3 regions of the Shewanella colwelliana genome follow, and region 1 is predicted to be linked to each of the others. Evidence: predicted binding sites of a transcription regulator. Region 1 holds the regulator's gene; each other region holds the start of a gene.
What was found. The regulator sigma-54, encoded in region 1, starts transcription at its own class of promoters, with help from an activator protein. The targets are predictions, from matches to a motif close to GTTGGCACGNNNNTNGNNT.

Region 2: BEL05_RS07450 (GSCFA domain-containing protein) is a predicted target of sigma-54. The motif match lies at 7,693-7,711, and genes of this name have one in related genera.
Region 3: flgF (flagellar basal-body rod protein FlgF) is a predicted target of sigma-54. The motif match lies at 8,479-8,497, and genes of this name have one in related genera.

Annotation. Positions count from the first base shown of each region.
Region 1 is NZ_MCBT01000043.1:126,875-136,865, forward strand. Features, by position in the region: gene lptB (LPS export ABC transporter ATP-binding protein) at 1-236, shown strand, start outside; gene BEL05_RS13600 (RNA polymerase factor sigma-54) at 363-1,847, shown strand; gene hpf (ribosome hibernation promoting factor) at 1,878-2,165, shown strand; gene ptsN (PTS IIA-like nitrogen regulatory protein PtsN) at 2,168-2,611, shown strand; gene rapZ (RNase adapter RapZ) at 2,608-3,456, shown strand; gene BEL05_RS13620 (HPr family phosphocarrier protein) at 3,449-3,724, shown strand; gene mgtE (magnesium transporter) at 3,800-5,167, shown strand; gene BEL05_RS13630 (response regulator transcription factor) at 5,309-6,001, shown strand; gene BEL05_RS13635 (sensor histidine kinase) at 5,976-7,256, shown strand; gene BEL05_RS13640 (hypothetical protein) at 7,268-7,480, opposite strand; gene BEL05_RS13645 (FG-GAP repeat domain-containing protein) at 7,703-9,244, opposite strand; gene rarD (EamA family transporter RarD) at 9,546-9,991, shown strand, end outside.
Region 2 is NZ_MCBT01000018.1:158,260-168,250, reverse strand. Features, by position in the region: gene neuB (N-acetylneuraminate synthase) at 1-411, opposite strand, end outside; gene neuC (UDP-N-acetylglucosamine 2-epimerase) at 408-1,574, opposite strand; gene BEL05_RS07470 (LegC family aminotransferase) at 1,567-2,724, opposite strand; gene BEL05_RS07465 (UDP-N-acetylglucosamine 4,6-dehydratase) at 2,755-3,945, opposite strand; tRNA gene BEL05_RS07460 (tRNA-Arg) at 4,339-4,414, opposite strand; gene BEL05_RS07455 (flagellar assembly protein FlgT) at 4,493-5,650, opposite strand; gene BEL05_RS07450 (GSCFA domain-containing protein) at 5,820-7,607, opposite strand; gene BEL05_RS07445 (FlgO family outer membrane protein) at 7,923-8,549, shown strand; gene BEL05_RS07440 (LPP20 family lipoprotein) at 8,546-8,992, shown strand; gene BEL05_RS07435 (flagella synthesis protein FlgN) at 9,074-9,499, opposite strand; gene flgM (flagellar biosynthesis anti-sigma factor FlgM) at 9,506-9,823, opposite strand; gene flgA (flagellar basal body P-ring formation chaperone FlgA) at 9,942-9,991, opposite strand, start outside.
Region 3 is NZ_MCBT01000018.1:143,661-153,651, forward strand. Features, by position in the region: gene BEL05_RS07355 (flagellin N-terminal helical domain-containing protein) at 38-859, opposite strand; gene flgL (flagellar hook-associated protein FlgL) at 947-2,137, opposite strand; gene flgK (flagellar hook-associated protein FlgK) at 2,150-4,060, opposite strand; gene flgJ (flagellar assembly peptidoglycan hydrolase FlgJ) at 4,104-5,084, opposite strand; gene BEL05_RS07375 (flagellar basal body P-ring protein FlgI) at 5,102-6,193, opposite strand; gene flgH (flagellar basal body L-ring protein FlgH) at 6,204-6,878, opposite strand; gene flgG (flagellar basal-body rod protein FlgG) at 6,888-7,676, opposite strand; gene flgF (flagellar basal-body rod protein FlgF) at 7,687-8,430, opposite strand; gene flgE (flagellar hook protein FlgE) at 8,616-9,977, opposite strand.

The sequences.
Region 1 (9,991 bases):
CGTTTGCGGGGGTTGACCCAATCTCGGTTATCGACATCAAAAAAATCATTGAACAGCTCAAAAACCGTGGACTGGGTGTGTTAATCACCGACCATAATGTACGAGAAACATTAGACGTGTGTGAAAAGGCCTATATCGTTAGCCATGGCAACTTAATCGCTGAAGGCACACCTGCAGAGATCTTGGATAACCAACAAGTGCGAGCGGTGTACTTAGGCGAACAATTCAAGCTATAGTTAATTTAGAAGCGCTATAACAAAGCGTATCTCCTTGACCAAAGCGGAGTATGGGTTACCCGCTTACCTCAAGGAATAATCAAGCTTTCTCATTTAAAAAATTAAAATCAAGGGAATAGCAGTACGATGAAAGCGTCACTTCAGCTCAAAATGGGTCAGCATTTAACCATGACTCCACAGTTACAGCAGGCGATTCGTCTGTTGCAATTGTCGTCACTGGAACTGCAACAAGAGATCCAACAAGCATTAGAATCTAATCCGTTACTCGAGTTAGATGAAGAGCAAGAGGGTGCCAACACCGAATCACAGCAAGATGACGGCGATAACTTTGATACTAACTACGATAACAAGATTGAAGTTGATTCCAGCCAAGATAATTCGAGTTTAGAGACGTCTGACGCCCTGACTCAAGATTCCATGCCCGATGAGTTGCCCGTAGATACCACTTGGGATGAGATGTATACCGCTTCCCCCAACTCAAGTTCTGGCGCAATGCGTGATGACGATATGCCTTTCCAAGGTGAAACTACCGAGGGCCTCTACGAACACTTAGAGTGGCAAAAAAATCTCACCCCTTTTTCAGACAATGACTTGGCCATCGCCACCGCAATTATTGACGCTATTGATGAGCGTGGATATCTCACCCAAAACTGTGATGATATTCTTGAAGCTATGGGCGACCCTGAAATAGAGCTCGATGAAGTTGAAGCAGTTTTAAAACGTGTGCAACACTTCGACCCCATAGGCGTAGCCGCTAGGGACTTAAGTGAATGCCTCACGATTCAGCTAACACAATACAGTAATGACACGCCACACATCGACAATGCAAGAATGCTTATCAGCGAACACTTAGACCTGATCGCAGGGCGTGATTTCCGCTTATTGATGCGCAAAACTAAGCTAAAAGAAGATGATCTGCGTGATGCAATTGCGCTGATTCAGACTCTGAATCCACGCCCAGGATTAGCCATTACAGCCAGTCGTGATGAGTACGTGATCCCAGATGTTACAGTGACCAAGAAAAAAGGCCGCTGGGTGGTTGAGCTAAATCCAGATAGTATGCCTAAAATTAATGTTAACCAGCATTATGCGGCAATGGCACGAAGTACCAAGAGCCAAGCTGACGGACAATTTATCCGTGGTCACCTTCAAGAAGCAAAGTGGTTTTTAAAGAGTCTAGAAAGCCGTAACGACACACTACTTAAAGTCACCAACTGCATCGTTGATTTCCAACAGGGTTTCTTTGAATTTGGTGAAGAAGCGATGAAGCCCATGGTGCTCAATGATATCGCCGAAGCGGTTGAAATGCATGAATCCACTATCTCGCGTGTGACCACCCAAAAATATATGCACACCCCACGCGGTATTTTTGAACTAAAATATTTCTTCTCCAGCCACGTTGGTACCGATGATGGTGGAGAATGCTCATCAACAGCGATACGCGCCTTTATTAAGAAGCTTGTTGCTGCTGAAAACCAGAAGAAACCATTAAGCGATAGCAAAATGGCACAATTATTGGCTGAACAAGGGATTAAGGTCGCTCGACGCACCATTGCTAAGTATCGAGAGGCGATGTTGATCCCGCCGTCGAATCAGCGCAAAAGTTTATAATCAACAACTGGAAACCGGAGGAGTAAATTTATGCAAATAAACCTGACTGGGCACCACATCGAGATAACCCAATCTCTACGGAACTATGTTGAAGAAAAATTTACAAAACTTGAACGACATTTCGATCAGATCAATAATGTCCACGTTGTATTAAATGTCGAAAAAATGCAGCAAAAAGTTGAAGCTAAGTTACGTCTCCGTGGTGGAGAAGTCTTCGCAACATCAGAACATTCGGATATGTACGCCGCAATAGACTCCCTGATAGACAAGTTAGATCGTCAGGTCATTAAACACAAAGAGAAGCTTACTAAACATTAACGATGGAACTTAGTACCATCCTGCAGCCGGAGTGCACTACCTGCGCGACCCCGGGCAGTAAGAAAAAGGTACTGGAACTTATCAGCGACTTAGCCGCTGTCCAGTACCCGACCCTCTCCTCTCAAGAGATATTTGAAAGCCTTCTGGCGAGAGAAAAAATGGGCAGCACAGGTATAGGTAATGGTATCGCGATTCCCCATGGGCGACTCTCAAGTATAGAGCAACCAGTGGCTGTTCTCGTAAAATGTGCTGAACCTATTGCATTTGATGCAATAGATAATCAGCCAGTCGATATCCTTTTTGCATTACTGGTGCCCGCAGATCAATGCGAGCAACATCTTAGTACTTTGGCCGCCATGGCTGAAAAGCTCAATGATAAAGCCATCATGAAGCAGCTAAGAAAAACCCAGGATGAGGCAGAACTCTATCAGGTGATCACTCAATGAAGTTGGTTATGGTGTCCGGCCGATCAGGCTCGGGAAAGTCAGTTGCACTAAGGGTCCTTGAAGATCTTGGGTATTACTGTGTTGATAATTTACCTTTGCAGATGGTGGAGTCATTACTAAACCAGCTAAAAGGCAGCAATGAGTTAGTCGCCATTAGCGTCGATGTTCGTAATATGCCGAGCGGTGATATTCAACTCGAAAAGCAGTTGGCTAACTTGCCTAAAGACACCAAACTACTGAGCTTTTTTCTCAACTCATCTGACGATGTGTTGCTCAAGCGTTACAGTGAAACTCGGCGTCTTCATCCGCTTTCTCGCTCAAAAGTTTCTCTTAAAGAAGCTATTCAGCTTGAAGGTAAGATGCTTGAACCTATCGCTAAGCTCGTTGACCATTACATTGATACCTCTACGCTCAATATTTATGATCTCAGCGACAAAGTACGCGAGATCTTACTTGGCACCGTAGATAAAGAGTTAGTGATCAATTTTGAGTCGTTCGGCTTCAAATACGGAATGCCCAGTGAAGCTGACTTCATGTTTGATGCGCGCTTCTTACCTAATCCACATTGGGAAGCAGAGTTAAGACCACTCACAGGTCTAGACGAACCCGTGCAACTGTTTTTAAGCCAACAACCCTTAGTGAGTAAGTTTATTTGGCAGATAGAAAATCTGTTAGAAACTTGGTTGCCTCATCTTGAACGCAACAATCGCAGTTACCTCACAATTGCCATTGGTTGTACTGGCGGTCAACATCGCTCGGTCTATGTCACCGATCAATTAGCGAAACTTTTCAGCAAGAGTAAACACAAGGTTCAGGCGCGCCATCGAGAATTAAAAAATGGCTAAACTTGAGCGTCAGCTGACAATCTGTAATAAGTTGGGGCTTCATGCCCGTGCCGCCACGAAACTGGCGGTACTTGCCGCAAAATTTGATGCGCAAGTGACTCTGATTCAGGGCGATAAAACAGCGTCAGCGGCGAGTGTTTTAGGCTTGCTGATGCTTGAAACCGGCATGGGTAAAACCATCACCCTGATTAGCGAAGGCAAAGATGCCCAAGCGGCATTGGATGCCATCAGCTCGCTTATCGATGCCAAATTTGATGAAGCTGTATAATCATCACCCAATAAAACCCACAGTAGCCATTACCATTAGCTAGAATCAAATACCCCGTTCATCTAGGGAGGAGCTATGCCGATCGAAGTGTTAGACAGTGATACAAGTGATCAACGTCTAAATCAGCTTACTCAAGCCCTAAGCAGTGGGATGTTTGTCCATGTGCGCAGTATGTTGCACGACATGGCAGCCTCAGATATTGCTTTCATCTTAGAGTCATCACCACCGAGAACACGACAAGTGTTATGGCAGCTGATTGACCAAGAGCATACTGGTGAGATCCTTGACGAATTAGGCGAAGAGCTCAAAGATAATCTGATTAGGCAGATGAGTCCCGAGCGCGTAGCTAAAGCCGCCGAAGGGATGGATACCGATGATCTAGCGTATATTCTGCGTAGCCTGCCAGACAGTGTATTTAACCAAGTATTGCAGTCAATGAGGTCCCAAGATAGAGCCAGAGTAGAACAAGCCCTCTCCTATCCCGACGACACCGCAGGCAGTATCATGAACACTGATACGGTGACACTACGCCCGGATGTCAACATAGATGTAATTCTGCGCTACCTGCGTATTCGTGGCGAGCTACCACAAGCAACAGATATGCTCTATGTCGTCGATAAAAGTGACTGTTTACTCGGTGGTGTGCGTATTGCCGATCTGCTGACCTGCGACCCAAATGCCTCGATTCGTGAGATCATGAATGACGACTTAGAGGGGATCCCAGTCGGCATGGATGACGGCGAAGTGGCGCAGCTATTCGAGCGCCATGACTGGTTGTCAGCCCCTGTTGTAGATGATGACACCAACAGACTTCTGGGCCGTATCACCATCGATGATGTGGTCGATATAATTCGTGAAGACGCTGAGCACTCTATGATGGGTATGGCGGGGATGGACGACGATACCGATACCTTTGGACCAGTACTTAAAAGTACCTTTAGGCGTTCTCTGTGGTTAACCATCAACCTCTTTGCTGCACTGCTTGCCGCCTCAGTCAGTAATATGTTCGAAGGCACTTTGGAGCAATTTGCCACCATTGCCATTTTAATGACCATAGTCCCCAGCATGGGAGGCGTCGCTGGCAACCAAACCTTAGCCTTGGTTATTCGTGGTATTGCCTTAGGGCAAATAGGTCAAAGTAACTCGCGCTGGCTTATTGGTAAGGAGCTGGCGATCGGCTTTCTCAATGGCGTACTCTGGTCGATACTCGTCTTCCTTGCGGTATGGTTGTGGAAAGGAGATATTGCATTAGGGGCACTCATTGGCGGTGCCATGTTGATCAATATGACTGTTGCAGGCTTCGCAGGCGCCAGTATTCCGCTGCTACTAAAAAAACTCAATATTGACCCAGCACTGGCAGGTGGTATGGTGCTAACGACCGTCACAGATGTGATAGGTTTATTTGCTTTTCTCGGGTTAGCGACCCTGTTCTTATTGCAATAAGAACAGCCAATAGTTCATGATTTTCGATACTGGTAGCAAGCGCTCACAGTGCAAAACTTGGAATGACTAACGCAACGCATCATCGACAAATTTTTCACGTGAAATAGGCATAATACCAACGATTACATAAAGAGAGTGGCTATGCACAATACCCAAATATTAATCGTCGAAGATAACCCCGATGTTGCTGGGATATTGGCTGACTTTCTTGAGTCAGAAGGGGCTAGCGTTGATTTTGCCACCAATGGCGAACATGGGTATAACCTCGCCAAGGCCGGTGACTTCGATGCAATCATTCTCGATATCATGCTGCCTAAATTGGATGGACTCTCTGTCGCCAAACAACTACGAGAATATGGCTGTAGCACACCGATTCTGATGCTAACCGCGCTGGACGAAAAAAAAGATCTGCTCGCAGGTTTCAACTCTGGGGCTGATGATTATTTGGCTAAGCCTTTCGATCTCGATGAACTGCAAGCACGCCTAGCCGCGCTAATTAAACGTCATCAAGGCAAGGTTGCAAAAGCCTGTCTTAGCTATGGCCCTCTCACACTCAATAGCGCCGAACATAGTGTCTATCGCAATGGAATCAAGTTGTTTGTGACGCCAACCTGCTATCGAATAATCCAACTACTAATGACTCGCGCGCCTAATGTGGTAAAGCGCGAAGAGATCATTCAGCAACTTTGGGGGGAAGAAGCCCCCAGTGCCGATATTCTGCGTAGCCACATGTACCAATTGCGCAACCAGATTGATAAGCCTTTTGATTACCCATTAATCGTTACCGTCCCCAAAATAGGGTTTAAGCTTGAATCACCAATCCAGAGTGAGTGACAAGGTGCAACACAGCGCGAAGAGTTTAACCCGGAAAATGAGCCTCTATTTTAGTGCCATTGCAGTCTTGGTCGGCGCTATTTTATATGGCTTAAGCCTAACGACACTCTATTGGTTAGAGGATGAATTAAATCGGCGCACCTTAGTGCAAACATCGCCCATGGCTATCAATGCCTTTCGCGCTGGGGCCGAATCACCTTTGCAGCTCAACACCAACATCAAGGCCTATAACGATCTCAATGCTATCCCGCAGCAATATCCGTTCATCAAGCAGCTCCCCTTGGGCTTTATTGATGAACTGCATGACACTTTTACGGATGACCTATTTGTTCTGCGCAGTGAATATCAGCAAGAGGGCGAGACTAAACCGCTTATCATCATCATGAACGCCGCTCAGGTGGAGCTGAGTAACCAAGAATGGCGCAATATCAATATCACTATCTTGGCGGTGACTTTTCTACTATTCATTCTGTTTGGTTTTGCCATCTCAAAACTAATCCGGCGATTGGTGTCACCAGTCCGTCAACTCAGTGATCAATTGAAATTAGTCCAAGCCCCGAGTGCATTTAAGGTTTCCAGCGGCGCCGCACTGGAGTTTAGTGAGCTCGCAGCCAGTTTAAATCAATACCAACGGCAAATAGATAAGTTGATCAAACAGGAACAAGCGTTCTCGCGCTACGCCAGCCATGAACTCAGAACCCCTTTGACCGTCATTCAAGGCGCAGGCCGGCTGCTGCAACAACAAGGTAATGAAGCGTTTAAAATCCGTCAAAGAGATAGAATAGTCAATGCTGCCAACGATATGCAGCATACAATCGATGCCTTGCTCAGCCTAGTACGCCATGAAGATGAACACTACAGTGAGCAGCAACGTGTCTTGACCCAGGCCGAACTCTCCAAGGTGATTCGTTACGTGCAGCCACTCGCGGACAGTAAAGCGGTTGTTATCGACGTAGACATTCAAGCCGAACCATTAATTGCCCCATCAGAAGCCGTACTACGCATGCTACTGATTAATCTGCTGAGTAATGCAATTAACGCTAGCGAAAGGGGAGAGATTGAATTGAAGGTCAATCAAGAAGCTATTTGGGTTGTTGATCATGGCCGAGGTTTAACTCGCAATGAACGCGACCAGCAAGGTCATGGATTAGGGCTGCTCATTGTGGACGCGCTATGCCAACGCTATCAGTGGAAGTTTAGCCTGCAAGACACTGAACCCGGCTGTATTGCCATGCTTCACTTTCCACACGCATAGCGCTAAGCAAACTAGCGATATTTGTGCGATATATCGGCGAGACTTTCGAAGAATTTGCAATCTTGTTTACGTCGCTTGTATTCACGAACTAATTTCCACTCTTGATACAGAGCAATGGCAAAACCGATAGCCACTATGGTCAAGCAAGTCGCGCCAAGATAGGTCACGATATTTATCGCAGTTTGCGCACTCCCCATGGCCGACGCACTGCCCATACCAATCATAAATCCCCCTGAATACCTTTTATTGCCTGATGGCAAAACCGCCGTCAATGCGCAAAATATATCCACAGAAGATGAACTGAATCTTAAGCTAGGGTGATGAACAATGATACAAAACGACAATCTTGCTGATTCTTTTGTAGCCGCCTGAAAAATAGATATTTTTTAAGGCGGCTAGTGGCAAACTTTATTGAAACACTATGTATCAGGCATAACTAACACGCATTACTGCGCCATGATCACCACGAATTTATATTGCAGCGCTTTACTGTCTTGTCGGCCATATTTAATAATCAGATCGTCTTTTCCGTCTGCGTTCAGATCATCGCTCACCAACGCGCTGCCCTCTTGAGGGAGTTGTAGCTTAAAGCCATCACTGTCATCATCAAATAACCCTTTGCTACCATCACCTAAATAAAGACGCAACGCCTGTTCACCGTCAGAGAGCATCAGATCTTGTAAACCATCACCATTTAAGTCGGCTAACTTAACCACTGGGCTACCACTCTGGCCTGAGGTTAAACTAAAGCTCAACTCCACCTCTTTGCTGACATTGGCTTTGTTAGCATAGCCACTTTCGGCGTTCATCTTAAACAGGTGAACATCCTGATCTATGCCACCAGAGACTAATGCACCGATAATTTGTGATAAGCCAATATCAAACCCTGACACCATCACTTCATCGCGCTTATCACCATCTATATCCACTAACTCAAAGCCAGTTAATGTGCCATCGGCTCGAATAACACTGTCAGGTTTTTTGGGGAACTGTAACTTGGCTAAGGTGTTCTGACCCAAGTAGATCTCATAGTCATTGACTCTATCCAGTACACCTGAGCTTTTGGTATAACGCACTATCATGTCGACTAAACCATCATTGTTAATGTCTTTAAGCTGTTCGACTTTGCGATAGATAAGATCGCTTTGATCAAGTTCTTCACCGTAGGCATCTCGTTTATTCCACCAATTGACACCACTGATAGCCAGACTCACAGGGACAAAGCGCGCCACAGTATCAAACTGGCCGTTTTCCTGCTGTGCATACACCTCAAACTCCCCTTCGGCGATTTTAACAATATCGTTGCGCCCATCGAGATCCATATCGGCAAAATAGAGAATGGCTTGGGTATATCGAGCGCCATCACGGTACAACAATACTTGAGGCTTAATCGGCAATATTTGTCGGATAACGTCCCCCTCAGCTTGGGCGAGCAACAATTCCGTCTGAGAAAAACTATTAATAACAAAGTCATCTAGACCATCTTGATTAAGATCGTGGACAAAGTCACCGCGAGAAATAAAGTCGACTCTTGATTTTAATATGAGCGGTGCAATGCTCTGCTTAGGCTCAAACTCAAGCCCCTCATCGCTAACCACTAACTGAAAAAGCTGCTCGCTTGATTGAAAGTACAGCGCAGCAGCTTGCTGAGGAAATCGCTCACTTGGCTTGGTTAAATCAAATGAGAAGAAAGCATTGGGGAGGCGCTGTTTAAACTTCTGCCCATATTGACCACTGGTTTGATTGAACTCATACAGCGACAGCCAACGAGACTGATTGTCATCAACACCAATGGCGACGAGCTCTTTACCTGGACTGGCAGTGAGATCAACAGATAAAATTGGGTGCGTAAGACGAAACTCTGTTTCAACAGTATGCGACAACAACTCAATCTGTTCACTACTTTGCTTAGCCAGTGCGTGCGCCGATCCCAGCAACATCGTCAGTACTAATACTAAGGAACTCACAGCCAATTTGGCATTTTCCATCTGCAAATATCTCCTTCAACCTCCCACGCTGGGAAATTATCTTTGTCTAATCTATCGACTCCTGCCGAAAAGAAAAGTTCGGTTAATGCATTGTTACAAACTAATTACACTTTATGCCACTAATCATTTCATATGACTTAAAGCAAACTAGAGCCAAAATGCAGCTTACTTTTCCCCATTCAGAGAAGCGGTTAACTTCATCATTCGGTGATTAACCTCACAGTCACACCACTTATTCGGTGAGAGAATTGCGCTCCTTTTTATCAAGCATACCAACGTCAGTTTTCTTTTTCGGATCCTTATGCCAAGCTCAGCACGTTCAACATTTCAAGGTAATGCCCTTGCAGCGGTCTCATTTTTACTCTGGGGACTCATGCCGCTGTATTACCAGTTTTTACCCAATGCCAGTATCAATGAACTGTTGGCATTTCGACTATTATGCTCGGTACCTTTTATGTTGTTAGTGTTTTTTGTCATGGGCAAACCACTACCCTCTATCGCACAGTTACGTGCCGATAAGCGCTCCGTTGCATTATGTGGCTTAGCGTCAATCATCATGTGCGTGTCTTGGTATAGCTTTACTTGGGCGCTGACCCATGGTCAGGTTCTCGCCGCCAGCTTAGGTTTTTTCATCAATCCACTGTTTGCCATCGCATTAGGGGTTGTGTGCTTAGGCGACAAACTTACTTTAGCGCAAAAATTAGCGGTGTTTTTAGGTGCCATAGGTATTGGTTACATGATTTATCA
Region 2 (9,991 bases), on a different contig from region 1:
GTCACATCCTGTACGAGCATGCTCAAGCAAAAATGGCGCATTGGTTATTTCACCCGAAGCAATTTTTAATGTTTGGAGTTTAAGTGTATCGACAATAAACCGTAAACTTTCAGAGTCAAATGCAGTGGATAGAAACTGTATTCCAATTTTTTGGCAATAACTTATTAAGCGCAGATGAGCCTCATAACTTAACTCTAAGCGACTTAACATTGAAAGCTGTGACTCTTGTTTTTTAGTATTAGCAATTTGATAATTTGCTTGTTTAGCTTCATGGGTGACTAAATTTTTCGCGTTAAAAGTCTGAAACTTTACAATGTCAGCTCCTGAATCATATGCTGCATCAATTAAGCTAATTGCCAACGCTTCACTACCATTATGATTTACGCCAGCCTCTGCAATAATTAGAGTCATTTAATGTATGCCTTAATATCGTAAAAATACTTTACTGGTTTTTGAACCATTGACCTCAATATACTAATAATAGCGGGACTTGCTTGGCCTTGACTATAGGGGTTCTCTACCTTACAGCGCTTGAGTTCTGGTAATTTAATAAGAGCCTGATTTATCGCATCTGTTAACGATTTGGTATTGGGTTGGCATGTGATAACACTACTTGCTGCAAGGCGTCCACGTTGTCGTGCGCCTATGTTAACGGTTGGGATGTTAAAAGAGGGGACTTCTATAATACCGCTAGAAGAGTTACCGATAACCGCAGCAGCATGTTTTACCGCACTTAGGTATCTTGTTTGCCCTAATGAGGGGATTGTTAAGACCCTTCCGTTTGACTCTCGACTATATTCCTCAATCATAGAAATGACGGCCCTAGAGCCATTGTCTGCATTTGGGTAAGTTAGAATCACTTGATGTGATGGGTACTTATCTAAGCTTGACAGTAAAGACTGAAATGTGGCGTCTGCTGGCTCATCAATCAGTGTCACCGGATGATATGTGACTAAAAAGTATGGAGTATTTAAATTGAAGTTCAGTGATGCCGAAAGTTCATCTATCGTCATCAAATTACTGCGATGGATGTGATCTAACCCTATAGCACCAACATTATGTACACTATCGGGCATCTCCCCCATTTGGATAACGCGTTGCCTGTAAGCTTCTGTTGAGGTGCAATGAACATGGCTGAGCTTCGTGATAGCATGTCGAAATGCATCATCGTAGGCCCCTTCAGTAATTTCGCCACCATGTATATGTAATATAGTTATGCCAAGAATAGTCGCTGTTTGTGCAATAGCTAATGCTTCATACCGATCACCCAATATTATTAATACATCAGGTTTTAATCTGTCTAGCGCTTCAGCATAACTAATCATACCGAGTCCCGCGCTTTTAGCTATTCCGACTCGGGAGTTGGATGAAAGTAACATCTCAACTCTTTCATCAATTTTAAATCCATCCGTTTCTATTTGTTCGAATGTATTTCCAAATTCAGGTGAAAGATGGCTACCAGAAACAACTAATTGAAGAACGAGCTCTTCCTCAGCTTTAATGTCTGTAAGTAACCAATAGAGCAATCCATAATCAGCCCTTGTACCTGTAAATACTGCAATTTTTTTAGGCATAAGTTGATTCCAGGTTTGTTGGAAAACTCGGCAGATTAATCAGATGAGATTCGATAAGCTCCGAATTCGTCAGCGGGCCTCGCATTGCATCTTTAAACATGGGTAATCTATGCATTAATTGCCATACAGGACGGGTCATTACTCCGGCATCATTGGTGGCTTTTAATATTTCATTTCGATAGCGTAAATCTGGACAGATAACAGCATTTAACCAATAGTTCGAGGTGGCATAATCTGGCTCTGTAACGAACTCAAGATCGCTTTTTTCAAAGAAAGTTTGATAGTGCTTTGCTAATGCCCGCTTTTGTTCAATAAAGAGGGGAAGGCTTTCCATTTGCGCACAACCTAGTGCAGCATTTAAATTAGGCATTCGATAATTAAAGCCGGCTTCATCATGGTAAAACTCGTATGGATGAGAGACCTTAGCGGTTGTCGTGATATGTTTAGCACGATCACCATTAACGATATCGTTAGCCAACAATATACCTCCGCCTCCTGTAGTAATGATCTTGTTGCCATTAAAACTGAGCGCAGCAAACTCACCTAGGGTGCCTGTATGCTTATTTTTGTAGAAAGACCCTAAACTTTCAGCGGCATCTTCAATTAAAATTAGATTCCATTGCTGGCAAATTAGTTTAAGTTCATCGAGCTCTACAGGATGTCCGAACGTATGCATTGGCATAATAGCTTTAATGATCTGGCCAGTTTCTTTATGAGTACATAACCCAAGTTCATCGACTACGGCATATTCTTCAAGGTATGCTTGTACGGCTATAGGGCTTAAACCTAAGCTTCTCGTTGAAACGTCGACAAAAACAGGCTCTGCACCCATGTGATATAAAGTGTTGCAGGTAGCGACAAAAGTAAGAGCTTGGGTGATGACCAGATCGCCGCTCTTGACGCCAGCCATGTATAGAGCTGTATGCAAGGCGCTGGTGCCACTTGAGGTGGCGACGGCTTTGGGAGACTTTGTAAAATCTTCAATTTTACGTTCGAATTCGTTTACAAATCGCCCTACGCTAGAGACAAAAGTGCTCTCAATAGTCTCTGCGACATATGTTTGCTCATTTCCTGGGAATGTAGGTGCATGCAACGGAATAAACTTATTGGTTTGATAAGTTTCGCGAATAAATTCAATCAATGAATACATTAGTTTAATACCTTGAAAAATTCAGTTGATTTACATTTTTTCATCGAGAGACTTCCCTGTTTCCTTATGACCAAACTCGGGCAATATTAAAGAAAAAAGGTCAACCAATTGCTTCTTACTCCATGTTTTCTCAAATAACATTGATTGAATTTTTTGCTCGAATAGTTCAACTAACCCTAAGTCATACTCCAATTTATTCTTGATAACACCTAATTCGGCAAAGCTTCCCATATCGAGAACCTCCTTATTAGTAAAGAACTCTTCGAAATCTTTCTCTCCAGATGTATCACTTACAGTGAAATAGCATGGCCACAAGCCTTTAGCGGGCAGAGTCAATGATAGCTCCCTCGCTTCTTCTTCTGAGTGACAAACATAAGCTTCATAGCCTCTATCTGCGAGATAGCGAGTTGCAATGTCGGCGAAGGATATAAGGTGAGTTGATTCATCTAGTTTAGGAAAGTAAATGTCTCTATTTTCGCCGAATATACAAGACATTAAACAAAGCTCACCAGACTCTTGGGGAGTAACAAAATAGCGTTTTACGTCAGTCGGGGCGACGATTGGTTGTTGTTTTAAAATGCGTTGGTTAAAACTATGTAGTAAAGAACCATCAGAAAAGGCGACGTTAGCAAAACGGGCTGTGGAGATAGAAATCTGTTCACTGCGTCGCATCAAGAACATTTCCATGATCCGTTTTGACGCGCCCATCATATTCACCGGATTAGCAGCTTTATCAGTTGAAACACAAAAATATTTTTTAACACCCTTGGCGATAGATTGCTTTATGGTTTTGTCGGTATTAAAAACATTCACATTGATCATGCGCATCAAGGTGAAAGGGTCTTTTTCACTTCTTACATGCTTCAGTGCAGAGAGGTTTAGTACGTAGTCATATTTTCCATCTTGATCGATGAAGGCATCGTATTCAATTGAGTTGATATCTAGTGCAAACGTTTGAAAGTCGCCAGCAATATAGCCAAAAGAGCTACGGATATCTCTGACCAATTCGGTTAAATTATTTTCACTGAGATCAACGATATGGAGTTTTAAAGGAGAACGCTTAAAGATCTCTTTAACAACCGCTTGACCAATAGATCCAGCTCCCCCCAAAACTAAAAAACGAGAACGATTGATCTCTTCATTCAGCATAGAGGTGTGATGTCTGATGTCTGATGCGAAAAGGGCTTTTTCTCTTCCAATCAATCTCAACATGTTCGTCATTGTGCTACCAAATAGGAATAAATACTTTAACTAAATTATAGTTAGTAATCTTAAGTGACTATAAGTCATAACGAAAGCTTACCTTGTATACGTAGTTCAATATTTTAGGGTTAAATTTAACAAGCAAAAATTGAGCCAAGAAAATGGACTGTTAATGACTGGGCATTCCGATTGATATTAATGAGGTTAAGAAAGCCAGCTAGATTAAGTTTATGATTTTAAAGTAATAATTTTTATGACGGATTGGCGACCACTCATGAGTGCTAATTAGCACACAATAATTACGGCAAAAACCTGACACTTATCAAGCTAAAAAGAGATTATAAGGAAGTTTGTAAGAATATCTATCGACAGTAATCAGTATTTAAATCATCTAAAACTATAAAGTAAAGCTGGTCTCCCCACAGGGACTCGAACCCCGATCGATCGCTTAGGAGGCGACTGCTCTATCCTGTTGAGCTATAGGGAGACGTCAGTGATTATACTGTTTTTCATCTCGATGAAAAGGCTTTAGATTTAGTTGCTTAAATAGTGCACTAAATGTCTGTTATATTTTGATCGCAATGTCGTTAATTTGTATATTAAGCGCTGCATTTGCGCCTTCTAGCACTGCAGTGGCACTCTCTTGTGTGACCTGATCAATCTTAATCGTTGCCCGGCTTTTTCCTGCAACGGCTCTCATATTGTCGAGTCTATCAGGCAGATTTTGTTGCAGCACTAATTGGAAACTATCACCGACTTTAATGCCATTGTTACGGCCAAGATTGATGATCACTCTATTGTTTTGCCGAGAGACGATTTGTCCAAGCAGTGGGCGGCAATTTAGGACGTTATCGATATCTTCACTAGCCTGCATCAATACACTATCGATGTTTTTACCGTAACTGGAAGCCCAAAAGCGATTGCTGTGCGCTGGTACGGTTATTTGCTTCTCAAACTCCCACAATGCTGGTGAATTGTAGTATTCGCTCCAAATCTGCTCGCCACTAATGCCATGATAAAGTGATAAGCGAAGTTGAAATTGACGTTGTGGGTAGCTGTCCCATAAACCAAACATACTAGCTTCGATGGGATCTGTTGAAATATCAATGATTTCAGGTAACAACACATATTGGCTGTCTGTTATTTCACTCAACCAGCTGGGGAGGCGATAACCTCGAATATCGACCAAGGACTGCTCAATGTCTAGCCGTTCATTAGCATGAACATTTGGGAAGCTGGCTTTGGCTTGGCTACGCATGATGAAGCCGAGTCGCTCTGACATCGCTTTTTGTAAGTTTCCAAGGTTGCCATAACGTAATTGGGCTCTATCGCTAATTTGAGCCTGAGGTACTAATATGGCGGCTTTCAACGGGTCTAAATGGCACTTTTCATCTGTTGACGTAATAATATCTACACGAAGGTTGACGGTAAGAGTTTGTTTTTCTATGCGCTCATTAAGCAATTCAACGTGAGAAACCTGAGTTTGATTAGACATTGAAAACTTATCTTGGGTAAGTCTACCATTTTGTGTTTGTTGTTCGCTTGAGAAACTACCACCAGAGCGTAACGCAACGTAGCTTAACGCTTGTTCAATGGCATCTTCTCGAGCTTGTGTGATATTGCCATTGATGATTTTTGCTTGGCCTGTTGCCTCAATCCATTGCGCGCTAACGTTAAAATGCATTAACGCAGTAATGATGATCAGTAGGTGTAGTGGCTTCATGGTTCTGTCTCAATCGTTGTTATCTATGGCGCTAAGTTATGTTGAGGTGCCAAAATGATGGCGTTAGGCCATCACATTTAGACATCGCGCTAGCTCTCTAATGCATAAGCAATAAGTGTGCCTAAACAAATCAGTGAGTATAACGTTAGACACTTTTAACCGGCACTATTTAGGCTTCTGTCTCTTGCTTTATTAGGGTTGATAATTTGTCTGCTAGCCAAGCATAATATTTTTCATTGCCGTGAATCCAATCATGCTGGTTGTCTGCGTATTTGACTGTCGATAAATAATTTTCAGGATCTGTTATTTCTTCATCGAAAGCTCTTGCTGCATTGAAGAAGGTAATACCGAATTCAGTCCATATGTATTCCATTGCATTAAAATAAGCATAAATAATGTTTTTCATACCTTTAGATTCTTCGAAATACTGGCTAAAAGGTGGGTCGGATACCACAACAACTTTGTGACCATTTTCGTGAAGCTTCAATATGATAGAAAGCTGCTCAGTGAGATCGTCATAGAAGTAATCAACGAACTCTTTTAGCGTTATTTCGGCTATTCCTTGTGGATAAGAATTCTGGAGCCAAGTGGTAAACCTAGAGACGTTTTGATGAGTTTGTAGCCCTAAGTTGGTTATAATAGTTGAAGTTAGTGGAGGGCTTTGTTGTTCATGGCGACTTAAGTTACTAAATATCACCGACCACAATTTTCTTGACATGGCATTCTCTAGGGGAACGAAGTACTCGGTGTCACACAAGGAAAATTTCTTTTGAGAAAAACCAGAGCCATTCATCACCATGCCGCCGCAGTGTGTCATGTTGATGTTATCAAATGCAGTTGATAGTTTGCCCATATGACTATCTCCAAAGAGCGTCAGATCAATTCTTGGCTCATCTAAAGAGTGTTCTGTAAGTTTTTTAACGGACTCGAGAAACTCTTCGTCACATTCGACTTCTTCTGTATCAGTTGTTTTCTGAGTAACACCTGAAAATTCGTTATTTAGATTGGCGTTTGAAATGTGGCCCTCAGCACGTTGCAATACAGATCCGAAGTGGCCCATTACATAGTTTACCGCTTCGGGTGTAACAGTTCGCCGATTAGTTTCAAACCTAAAGTCATTATCTGATGGAGCTGTAATGAGTTCAAAGGAGGGGAAATATTCGAAATTGTCATAATTGTCACACATGAAACTGGCCGCTGTGCGAAGTAGTGATTTTGAGTGCTGATTGGCAACTAATATATGTTTGTTTGTCATTGTTGCCGTTAATGGCACTGGTGATACGGTTAGTATAATGTTGATCTTGGGATTTATTGAGGTAAGACGTGATTTTAGTTGTTGTAAATCGGAGCAAATTTCATCATATGTGAAGTTGTGAAACAGATATTTTGTTTCGTTAAACTCTCCTGATATGACGCCTGGGCAGCTTGGATAGAAAACATTGTTTTGATCTTTCCAAGATTCTGTTAGGCCTAGTGTGAAAATGAGTAGATCAGTGTTTTTAAGTGTCTGATACATCTCTTTGGCTGCTAATACTCTGGCCTCGACTAAATCTTCTTTCCTATCGAAACCATTGGGATAAATACTCGGTCTTAACAAGTCATAGTAACGGTTTTTTTCAAAATGTATCGCACATTCAGCATCAAAACCTTTGTTTTCATCGATAATATCAAACCATTGCAGAAAGCATCTTGGCGTATATATGTTACCAAAAGCAAAACTTGAAACTTGACTTGTTTCAATTGTGCTTTGATGGAAGGAATACCCTTGTTTATTAAGCCATCGACCAACATGCTGGGCAAAACAGGAGCCAACTGACGATATTTTTGGATTTTCGGTATGTAATCTTATTTGCGTTAACTTGTCGAATGTCTGCTGGCCAAGCTTGATAGATGCAACGGCACTACGCCAAAAGAAAATTTCATCTCTATTGTTATAGGGAGTTTTGCTGTTTTGCATAAGATTTTTCCTAAATTTGTCCGAAATATCATAGAAAGTAAGGCTAACGACATTTATATGACACATTTGAATCTGTTATGTTTTAAAGCAAATATTATGCCTGCTATGTACTAAATAGGTATTAGATTAAAGTTCTTCTTCGTTTTGCCGATGGAACGAATTGTAGACTGTCCTTACGAAGAACGGCTTGAAAATTGCTAGTTCATCTTACAACTAACCAATTTTTGACATTGAGTTTTGTGATTCTATTTGTGTTTCTTTTGATTTGATAACGTATAAATAATACGTTATCAATTGTATTTTATAGGAATTGTTATGCGAAGTTTACTTTTTATGTCGGTTGCATTGCTGTTGGGAGCATGTTCGACTTTTGACGACAGTGATTCGCAAACTTTAGCTAGCGGCAATAGTTTGCCGTCTAATTCTGCTGTGAATTATTTAACACAGCAGATTGCTAACGAACTCGTCAGACAAAACGATCAACTTACCTCAAAGCAAGCGCTGTTGGTGGCAACGCCAGTGTTGTTAGATGACTTGACCACGACCAACCCTTTGGGGTTGCAGATACAACAAGGGCTTATTACCGCGATGCACGATCATCAATTCAATTTGGTTGATCTCAATGTGGGTGAAAATGTCAGCGTAACCAATGAAGGGGAGTTGTTGTTGACCCGAGATTGGCGCAAGCTACCTGCAGACTTGCCTGTTGAGCACGTGCTGGTATCGACCATGAGTCTGTCGATGGACATGCTAGTTGTTAATAGTCGAATTGTGAATGTGACCAATAATCGAGTGGTGTCCGCGGCGGCGTCAAGTGTGGGTGTTGCCCAACTACCAGGTTACCTCAGAATGGCTGAAAAAGTGACCTCGAAGGATGGTAAGTTACATCGAAATAGTCAGCCTGGACAGGCGGATATCCAAATAATAGGAGCGAACCAATGAAGACGTGGGTTTTAGCTATCGGTCTCTTGTTAGTGGGCTGTGCCTCGCAAGATAGATATATACAGTGGGAAACCGAAGCGCCAGAGTCATTTCCAAAGCTGACAGCCATTGGGTATGCACCACTCGATACACAGCCGGCCAAAGAGCAATCGCAACGGGTGTTAATGGCTATGCAAGCCTCTAAGATTGCTGCTTATCGAGAGTTAGCAGAGCAGGTTTATGGTCAGCAGTTATCGGCATCAAGCCAAGTACGCGACTGGATGCTGTCCGATGATAGTATTCAAGCGTCGGTATCAGGTGTCATTAGAGGGGCTAAGGTAGTCAAAAGCTATCCAGCAGGTGAGCACTATGTGACTGAGTTAGAACTGGACTTTTCTCAGGTTTGGGCGCTGTATCAGCAACAAAATCGGCCACAGAAAGTGAAAGAAGTGACCTATTTTTAAGCTTTATCTAATGAATAAGGTTGGTCTAACAAAAAAAGCCGCGATTAAGCGGCTTTTTTATTCGTTATTTTTAGTCAGTCGTTAGGCTTTTAAGTTATTACCTAGCGTTGAAATAGTCGAGGTTTTACCCTTTTGGTCATAGGTGAGGCTCGAGGCGTTACGACTGGCTTGCAGTGCTTGTGAAAAACGATTTAGGCTGGCCATACTGTGCTCTATCAGTTTGCCATTTAACGCATTGAGCGTTTTACACTCTTCAAGTAGATTGGTTGCGTTTTCGACCTGTTTGACTATGTCGGCATTGGTTTTCAGTTCAGCGTTATCAGGATGAGCCGATAAACTTTCATCGTTTAATTTGATCTCATTTAGCAATTTGGCTTTATTGCTAGCTAGGCCAAGCAACCGATCGGCATCTTGTTCGATCAAGGCGGCTTTCTCTGCTTCAATAACCTCTTTTAGGTTAATAAGTAGGTTATGTTGATTAACGATGATATCGGCTATTGAATTCATAAACGCTTAATTGAGATCCCTTAATTCATTTTCAAACTGTTCGATGTTACTTGCCAGCTTTTCTGCGTCGATTTTGTAACGACCTTCAGCAATGGCAGCTTTAATTTCTTCTACCTTTTTGATATCTACTTCTGGGATATCATTGAGCTTAGCTTGAGCACTTTGAAGTTGCTGCGCTTGAGACGTGATTGAAACTGAATCACCTTTAACCGTTTGAGCCGCTGCACCAGCTGCTTGGCTTGAGCTCTGCTGTGATTTATTAGCTGAAGAGGTGCCAACTCTATTATGTGTGCCCGTATTTACGTGCTTAATATCAATAGCCATTTTGTATTCCAATTTGAGTAAATGAGATCAACATACTTGTGTATCGGCACTTATTCTTAAAGCTTTAGACAAAAAATTTAAATTAGTATAGATTTTCCTGCAATTAAAATCACCTATCTTACATTCTAACTTCCACACTGCCCACGCCAACGACGATGGCATCTATAG
Region 3 (9,991 bases), on a different contig from region 1:
CCATGCATCACTTTGTTGTCGAGCTAAATACCAGATATTAGCCCAATAGTGAAAGAGCAACTTGAGGTAACTGGTTGGCCTGTGCCAACATTGCAGAGCCCGTTTGTTGTAATACTTGGTTTTTGGTCATGGTTGATGTCTCTTTGGCAAAGTCGACATCAACAATTCGACTCTTTGCATCGGCAACGTTTGCTTGGGTATTCGCGCTGTTACTAATGTTATGTGCTAAACGGTTTTGTATCGCACCCAGATCTGCACGCTGCGTATCAATTGTTTTAATCGCCTTATCAATCGCTGTTAAAGCTGATGCACGATTTGCAGAAGTCGCATTATTAAGCGCTGCCACTGACAACGTAGTCTTATCTGTTTTCTTCACTTTAACCGTAACATCTTCACCATCTTGATGGCCGACTTGGAAAGCTTTACCTGCGGAAAATCCGCCTTGTAACAACTTAGTATTACCAAATGCTGTACTGGTACCAATATTATCAATTTCAGTCACTAACTGATCCATTTCAGCTTTAATCGCTGCTAAATCCTCTGTACTGTTAGCACCATTTTCCGATTGAATGGTCAGGTCGCGCATACGCTGAAGCATATTAGTTTGCTCTTGCATCGCACCCTCAGCAATTTGCGCTATCGAAATCGCATCGTTTGCATTACGCATACCCACTTCGAGACCACGTACCTGTGAGTTCAAGCGGTTAGAGATCGCAAGGCCTGCGGCATCATCTTTGGCACTATTAATTTTCAAACCACTGGATAAACGCTCCATTGATTGAGCTAAACCACCACTAGATACGTTTAGGTTCTTCTGAGCTTTCATCGATGTCACGTTAGTATTAACGGTAATAGCCATTGTGTTTTCCTCTTCTTGGTTGCACTGCCAAGACTTCGAGCTTGGCTAAAAATTCGTATTTGGTTGACCCTTCATGGATCGCATTATTTAGATATAATCAAATAGTGTTGTTGAGCCAACTTGACTAAAAACACTAGAGACCGCGTTTAAAGCGAGTTGCTGCTTCTCTAACTCTGTTATCGCCGAGGCATAATCTAAATCCTCTAACAGTGATAACGCCGAACTGTTCACTAATTTTTCTTCTGTATGGGTAGCACTGTAACTCTCTACACTTTTTAAACTGTTACCAGCTTGACCGCGCGCGATACTTATCTGATTGACGCCACTATCTAAGTTATTCAATATCTGTGCCAATTCCGACATCCCCTGTGGGGTATCCACTTTACTGGAATCTTCAACTAAGGATATTGCCTGGTTGATTGTGTCGAAAATGCTCACTTCACTTTGCGGCGTAATACTAAAACTGTCTCCCGCAGCAGGTTGGCCCTGAAGTTTGACCTCTATACCATTAAAGCTAACAGGATTAGTCGCATCAAAAGCAGGCACTGTCGTCACTAGCGCAGCGCTGGAATCTCTTACTTCCAGATTGGTGCCAACCATGGTAAAGGTATAAGTATCTTCCACATACGTCAGCGGATCGGCGATCGAAGCACTTTGAACATTGAAGTCGCCAACTTGAGTCGACAAATAATTGGCACTAAAATCACCAAGTCCTGATGGTGCATTCATAAAGGCTTTATCGCCTGGGATATTGGTTGCAACCATGACTCCTGAGCCTACGATTGCATCACGAGTACCGCTATCGCCGCTATAAACCACGTTACCCGAGGCATCAAATGCAAAGGGTTGCTTACCCGTCTCATAGCCAGCAAACATGAAATTACCCGATTCATCCTTGGTATTGGCTACAGCAAGCAGTTCTTCAAGCGTACCGCGTAGCTCATCGGCAATCATTTGCCGCTCAGAATCAGATAGGCCGCCATTAATTGCACGTAAGACTTGCTCCCTTACCGATCCAGTTAGCGTTTCTGCACTTCCGAGCTTACTTTCTGTTAATGACAAACGATTATTGGCGTAATCGATATTCTTCATAAATTGATCGACCAAAGCATTTTGCTGATTGAGATTATCAATGCCGATAGCAGCCACGGGATCATCGCCTGCGGTATTGACACGTTTACCGCTAGAAAGTTGGTCTAAAATTTTACTGGTCGATGTTTGTCTATCTAAAACACTATTAATGCTCTGATTAAACATCTGCGCCGTTGAGATTCTCATATCGTCTTACTCCTATCTCACCGAACTAAATAACGTATTAAATATTTCATTGGCTGTGGTCATGATGCGCGCCGAGGCTTGATAAGCCTGTTGAAAGCGCATTAAGTTGGCAGCTTCTTCATCTAAGTTAACCCCTGACTCACTCTGAACTCGGCTGTACGCCTGAGAGAAAACCGCTTCCGCACTACCTAGTGCGACCTGGGCAGCCTTAGATTTACCACCCACTTGTAATTTGGTGTTCTCATAAACATCTGAAAGTGTTGCGCTACCACCAGCCATTAATTTAGCTTCATTCAATTTGGCCATGGCAACAGCATTACTGTTATTGCCCTCAGCAGCGGAAAGGTCAAAGGTAAAACGGTCTGCCAAAGCGCCTGCGCTACTTTGCACATCAAAGTTCATTCCAAATGCATCGATCGTTGGCGCTGTATAGGTTCCAGTTCCTAATGAAGTGCCTGCTACATCAAATGCTTCATAACTGTTGGTCGTCGTATCTATTTCAAAGGTAATTTGAGCACCAACGCCAGGAAATCCTGGGGCAGATGCATCCATTGCGTTCAATGTGATCGCAGTATTACCTGAATTAGTTGAATCAGCCGTAATGGTAGGCCCTGCTGCCGCAATACCTTTAGGGTCGGTCATCACCACAGATATTCCTGCTGCCGCACCAGAAGTTGGGCGAATTTCAAATCGGTCACCAGACGCAAACGCCCCTGAATCAATGTTAATTGTAAAGCCGTCACCCCCACTAAGTTCAGTGCCATTTAGTGTTAGTGGCGTTACGTTGCCGTGATTGTCTGTTAATTCATAGGTTGCAGGAGCCGTAAAACTAAGTTCATAGCTTTCACCTGTTAACGCACTCACGTCATCGATATTTACCCTAAGCGCCGCGTTACCTGTGTTATTGGCAAAGTCACCCACTCGTCCCACAGTCACTTTTGGGTCATTGATATCTAAAAACAAATCTGATCCAACTTGGCCATTGAGATCAAAACCTTGCGATTGGGCTTCGTTAAATGCATCCGCAACCCCTAAGGCCAGTTGACCAAGCTCCAGTTGCGCAGGGATCAATGTTTCGTCTCTGAACTCAAACAACGCCCCTAAACTGCCGCCCATTTTGGCAGGATCAATCACTAAACTTTGAGCACCCGCTGATGTGGTAATCCGCAATTCACCTGGATAGGGGTCACCTGTGGTAGACCCCATCTGCATAGATACTTCGCCAGACACTAACATTACCGCGCCGCCAAGCATGATACTTTTTGCACCTGATTCCAGTGGGATTACATTAACTTGTGAATATTCGCTTAACTCTTGAATGAGTGCATCTTGCTTGTCGAGTAACTGTGAATCATTACCCTGGGATTTCATTAACTCTTGGTTGAGGTGGCCAAGCTCGTTACTGATCTCATTAATCCGATCGGTGATCGCCGAAATCTGATCGTTTGTTTGCTTCATCTGACCATCAAGATGAGATTGCATCTGGTTAAGGGCTGTGGCCAATTGGCCGGCATTACCTAATACGGTACCGCGAATACCGATATCATCGGGTAAATCAGCAAGGCTATTGAGGCCCGCAAACAGATCATTTAGTCCTTGAGGAACAGCCTTACCAATTTGCGAAAACAGTTGGTCAAGCTCGCCCATCTTAACTTGAGTCGTTTCAGCTTGGCTGACAGCGGTTTGCCCAATCCGAAGCTCGCGCGCAGCATAATCGTTATAGATGCGTTTAACATCGGTAATATAGGTGCCAGCACCATAAAAACTGTTGCCAAAACGCTGTGACTCTAAGCTAGATTGCTCTGCGACCTGACGATGATAACCTTGAGTATTGGCATTGGTGATATTATTACTCGTCACAGCCAATTGAGACTGCGAGGCTAATACCCCGGTGCGCGCGATGTTGAGTAGATCCATTGACATTAGCCAACACTCCTTAAATTATCACCCGTTATTGCATGGCACATCATGGCGTCACCTCCGACACAGCCGCTTTAATATCTTTGGTCACCGACTGCAATACTTTCATTACTTTGTCTGCGTACTTAGGATCTGTCGCATACCCAGCATCTTGTAACCCTTTAATAAAACGCTCAGGGTTTGCAGCCTGCTTAACGGCCTCTTGATACCTTGGTCCCTCTTTAATAAAAGAAACAAAGTCATCAAAGCTCTGTTTGAAATCCTCATATACGCGAAAATCTGCACGCTGCTTAACCGCAACACCTTGCTCAAACTCCAATGTGCTCACACCCGCTTTATCACCCTGCCAACGACGGTCTGCTTTAATATTAAAAAGGTTATTGCTGGGCTCGCCATCGGCGCGGCGGATCATCTTTTGCCCCCAGCCCGTTTCCAGTGCCGATTGTGCAATGAGCACTTCTGGCGTCGTCCCTATTGCTTTAGCCGCTTCCTGTGCATGAGGATATAGCGCAGTAATAAACGCCTCTCGACTCTCAAATCCCTTGTTGCTCGCTTGCGATGGCAACACTTTGCCGCTCACCACATCATCAATGACATGATTGGCCCTTGGCTCGGCTCGTTTAGCCATTGTTAGTTGGTCAAGGCTCGGTGACATCATATTGACGCCCGATGTATTTGGAATATTGCCTCTGAGTACCGAGGCGGGGGTCATGGCACTGGTCTCGGGAGAGAGTTGTTGCACCATTAAGTCCGCTAGGCCTAACATCCCTTTATCAGACAGGTTCACTGACATCTGCTGATCGTGCATCTGCTCGTAAAACTTGGTGTATTGACTGTTCATCGGGCTGTCAGACTCAAACACTGCATTGGCATCTCGCATGCTTTTCATCAGCATCTGCACAAAGATCCCCTCAAACTGCTGTGCAACTTCTTTCAGGGCTGCCTGGTCATCTTTTTGCGCTTTGGCACGTAGGGAGTCTAGGCCCCCTATGTCCAAAAAGTGTGATGAGTTTGACAGCTTATCCATAGTCAGTCCGACAGAAATTAGATGATGATAAGTTCACCATGCAAAGCTCCTGCCACCTTTAAGGCTTCAAGGATTGCAAGGACATCAGAAGGCGCAGCGCCCACTAAATTGACCGCTCTGACGAGCTCATCAAGTGTGGTGCCTGGATTAAAGAGGAACATACGATTATCTTCTTCAGATACATCGAGAGTACTGTCACTGGTCACAACCGTATTACCACCAGCAAATGGGTTTGGCTGTGAAACTTGGGTTGCCTCAGCAATTGTCACCGTTAGTCCACCATGAGTCACAGCAGCTGGCAGCAAGCGAACATCTTTACCGACGACAATCGTGCCAGTGCGAGAATTCACAATCACTTTGGCAGATTCAGAAGCTGGCTCCACTTCGATATTTTCAAGCGTTGCTAAAAATGACACGCGTTGAGAGACATCTCGCGGTGCACTCACCTGCACTGATGCCGCATCTAAGGGACGCGCCATGCCAGGACCGAGTAGTTCATTGATTGCATCGGCTAATCGCTTGGCAGTAGAGAAATCAGCACGGCGTAAATTAAACGTCAGGTGATCGCCAGTAGAAAATGGCGTTGCGACTGTTCGCTCAACAATGGCACCGTTAGGAATACGGCCAACCGTAGGTGTATTTTGAATGACTTTAGAACCATCTAAGCCTTCAGCACTAAAACCACTCACCACCATACTGCCCTGTGCGATAGCATATACATTACCATCTACCCCTTTGAGGAAGGTTTGCAGTAATGTTCCACCACGAAGGCTCTTTGCCTCACCTAGGCTCGACACAGTCACATCTAACGTTTGCCCAGGCTTAATAAAAGCGGGCATATCGGTATGCACAGCAACAACTGCAACGTTTTTAACTTTAGGCCTAAAGTTATCAGGGAGGTTGATACCGAAATTTTTCAGCATCGTCTTAAATGTCTGCTCAGTGTAACGGGTTTTTTCACCCGTTCCCGGCAAACCAACCACTAGGCCATAGCCAATCAGTTGGTTGCTACGTACCCCTTGTACATTGGCAATATCTTTAATTCGCTGGGCAGCACTACCGGCTGAAAACAGCACGAGTACTACCGCCAAAATCATCTTCATTTTCATGACATACTCCTTAGAAAGGCCACCAACTACTCATGAAAAACTGACTTAACCAACCCACTTTTTGAGCATCAGCAAATGTGCCAGTGCCGCTGTATTGAATACGAGCATTGGCGACGCGCTGGGAGTCAATGGTGTTATCAGGTCGAATATCTTGAGAGCGGACAATTCCTGTGACGCGGACAAATTCATCGCCATTATTAATGGTTATCCACTTTTCGCCACGAATGACTAAATTGCCATTATTGAGCACCTGCATCACATTTGCTGAGATACTGCCCGATAGGCTGTTACTCTGATCCGAATCAGACTCACGCTTAGTATTCATGCTATCTTTATAACGCAGGTCAATCGGTTGCCCGCCAATGGTGACGTTGCCACCGCCCGCATAAATAGGATCGAGTGTTAAGTCAGAGCCCTTCTTAATTTCATTATTGGCACTTTTTGATGCTTGGGTTGATTCTTGTAAAATCACCGTAATGATGTCGCCGACCTTGAGCGCCTTAATATCTGAGTAGAGACTCGATGCCTGACTATCTTGATACATAGACCCAGTGGCCGCGATTTTCGTTGGCGGCGCCTCTGGATAAACCGGCGCGTAATAAGGATCATCCGCTATTGGCTTATTATTGGTAGAATTACAACCTACCAAGATAACTGCAGCGGCGAAAATGAGGTACTTAGTCATAATAAGCCTCTACAAATTCTGATTAACATAAGACAACATCTGATCGACGGCCGAAATCACTTTTGAGTTCATTTCATAAATGCGTTGGCTTTCAATAAGGTTTACAAGCTCTTCGGTAACATTCACGTTTGAAGTTTCCAACGCCCCTTGGCGAATAGCCCCCATACCGTCAAGTGAAGCTGTTCCCTGAATAGGTGTACCACTGGCTCCGGTCTCTGTGTAGAGGTTCTGTCCCATAGGATCTAAGCCGCTTGGATTAATAAAATCAGACATCTGCAGCTGACCAACCACTTGGTTTTCAGCTGTGCCCGGTGTTTTAACCGAGACTTCCCCTTCTGATGATACGGTGATACTGATGGCATCATCGGGAATGGTGATCGCAGGTTGCAGCACATAACCTGAACCAGGCGTTACGATTTGCCCTGTATCATCCAAAGTGAACTGGCCGTTTCGAGTATAAGCCGCTGTACCATCTGGCATCTGCACTTCAAAAAATCCTGGACCTTCAATCATCAAGTCCAGCGAATTATCGGTGGTCAGCATATTGCCTTGGGTAAACATCTTCTGGGTGGCGACCACTTTGGTACCAGCACCAATATTTAAACCGTTCGGCAGTTTGGTATTAGAAGCACTTATACCACCGGCTTGGTTAACAGTCTGATATAACAGATCTTCAAATACGGCACGGCTTTTCTTGTAACCAACAGTGCTAGCATTTGCCACATTGTTGGAGATCACCGAGATATCTGTTTGCTGGGCATCTAAGCCAGTCTTACTAATCCATAACGCGGGATGCATAATCTATCTCCTAACTAATGCGCATTAATGACGAAGAGGCTTGATCCATCTCTTCGGCGGTTTTCATCATTTTGACTTGCATCTCAAATTGGCGTTGCAAATCAATCAAAGACACCATCTCGTCGACAGCGTTAACATTACTGCCTTCTATTGCACCACTCTCTATCGATACAAAAGGATTGGCTGCGGCAACTTCGCCAGAGATTTGACGAAACAGTCCGTCTTCACCTCTCATCAGGTTTTGATTGCCCGGATTAACCAGTTTAATTCTGCCCACCTCTTCAATCACTTCAGCAGTTGAACCCAATGGACGGACAGAGATCACGCCATCTTGGGCAATCTCAATTTTTTCAATAGGAAGCGGTAATACAATTGGACCCGCGTCACCCATAATAGGGTTGCCACGGTCATTGCGAAGTAAACCAGTGGAGTCAAAACTTAAGCTACCTGAACGCGTATAAGCTTCGCCGCCGTCAGCACCCTGTACCGCGAGCCAGCCATCACCTTTCACGGCGATATCCAAATCCCGACCAGTGGTTTTAATCGGACCATGGCCAAAATTAGCTGACGGACTTTCTGTCATAGAAAACACACGGGTCGGCAGACCTTCACCAAAAGCCTGCATAGAGCGCGCTTGCTCTAAATCCGACTTAAAGCCGTCGGTATTGGCATTTGCAAGGTTGTTAGCTCGCACTGCCAGCGAATTCATATTCTGCTTGGCGCCACTCATGGCGACATAGAGTAATTTATCCACTTGCTGCTCCGTCAATGTTTCAACTAAAAACTGTCTAATAACAGTACAAAGCAAACATCATGCCAACAAAGGTTATCGTCTAACGGTTAAATACAAGCAGATAGAAGGAATAGAGGAAGGGATAAATGAAAAAGCGGAAATGTGTTGCCGTGGCGGCAACACATTCCATTATGTTAACTAAGCAATTAGCGGATCTGTAGCACTGTTTGCTGTAGCGTATTGTTCACTTCTAGGGTTCTTGAGTTTGCCTGGAAATTACGCTGCGCCGAAATTAGGTCAACAAGCTCTGTGGTCAAGTCAACGTTCGACTGCTCAAGTGCAGATGAGCGAATACTACCAAAGGTACCACTATTAGCTTCACCCGCCAGCGCAGGACCAGAGTCAAGGCTCTCTTTCCAAGAGGTATTACCTGCCTGTGTTAAACCTTGCTCATTAGAGAAACGCGCCAGCGCAACACGTGCTAAAGGCACTGTTGAACCATTACTATAACTTGCGTTAATCAAACCATCTGCACCGACTTCTACGTTAGTCAAACGACCCACTGTCGTCCCGTCTTGTGTCAACTCAGTGACCTCAAATGGTGACGAGTATTGTGTCGGGTTGTTAAAGTTAAGCGTTAACGTCTGTGTACCATCGGTACCAGGACCGAGTACGTTCGCTCCACCAACGCCCAGTTGCTCTGTGGTAATAATCGCTGGATCGCTCCCAGTATAGGCACCGGTATCATTGAATGAAATCGTTGACCCCTTCCAACCGCTGGCATTAACCGCTGTGCCGGTAGCATCAGCCACGCCATCACCAGTTGTGTCACGACCGTAAGTACCAGCAGCGCCCGCTAAGTCGACCTGTTTCCCATCCACTGCGTAGAAGGCAACCCAGTTACTTTCGCCAGTGTAGGCAGCTTCTGGTGGTCGAACGAAATAGGAGGTTAAGATATGAGGCTCACCCAATGAATCATACATAGTCACTGAGGTTGAGTTATTAAAGGTGTCTGGATTGTTGGGATCAAATGCGGCTGGATCTAGCGTCGCTTCACCCGCATTCAGGTTCATCTGAATGCCGATGTTTTCGGTTTTTTGTGGGCTGCCCGCCGTGTCAGGAATCTTAACAGGCTGAGTGGTCGTCAAACTCACCGATGTCGAATTACCGTCTTTATCAACTGGGAAAGTTTGTAAGAAATTACCCGCTGAGTTAACTAAGTAACTGTTTGCATCAACTTTAAATGCGCCTGCACGTGTATACGAAAGGTCTTGAGAGCCCACTTCAGAAGAGGTCACAAAAAAACCACCGCCGTTAATCGCCATGTCGAGTGCATTATTGGTAAACTGCAAACTGCCCTGCTGGAACTGCTGCGCCACCTGTGCCGTCGTCACACCACCACCAACAGTCGTTTTGCTGTTAGCAAAGATTGAATTAGCGTATACATCGGCAAATTCCGCACGGGATTCTTTAAAACCGACAGTATTAACGTTAGCAATGTTATTTGCCGTGGTATTGAGATCTTTCTGTGATGCTGAAATACCACTCAATGCAATGTTAAATGACATAAATCACCTCTTTA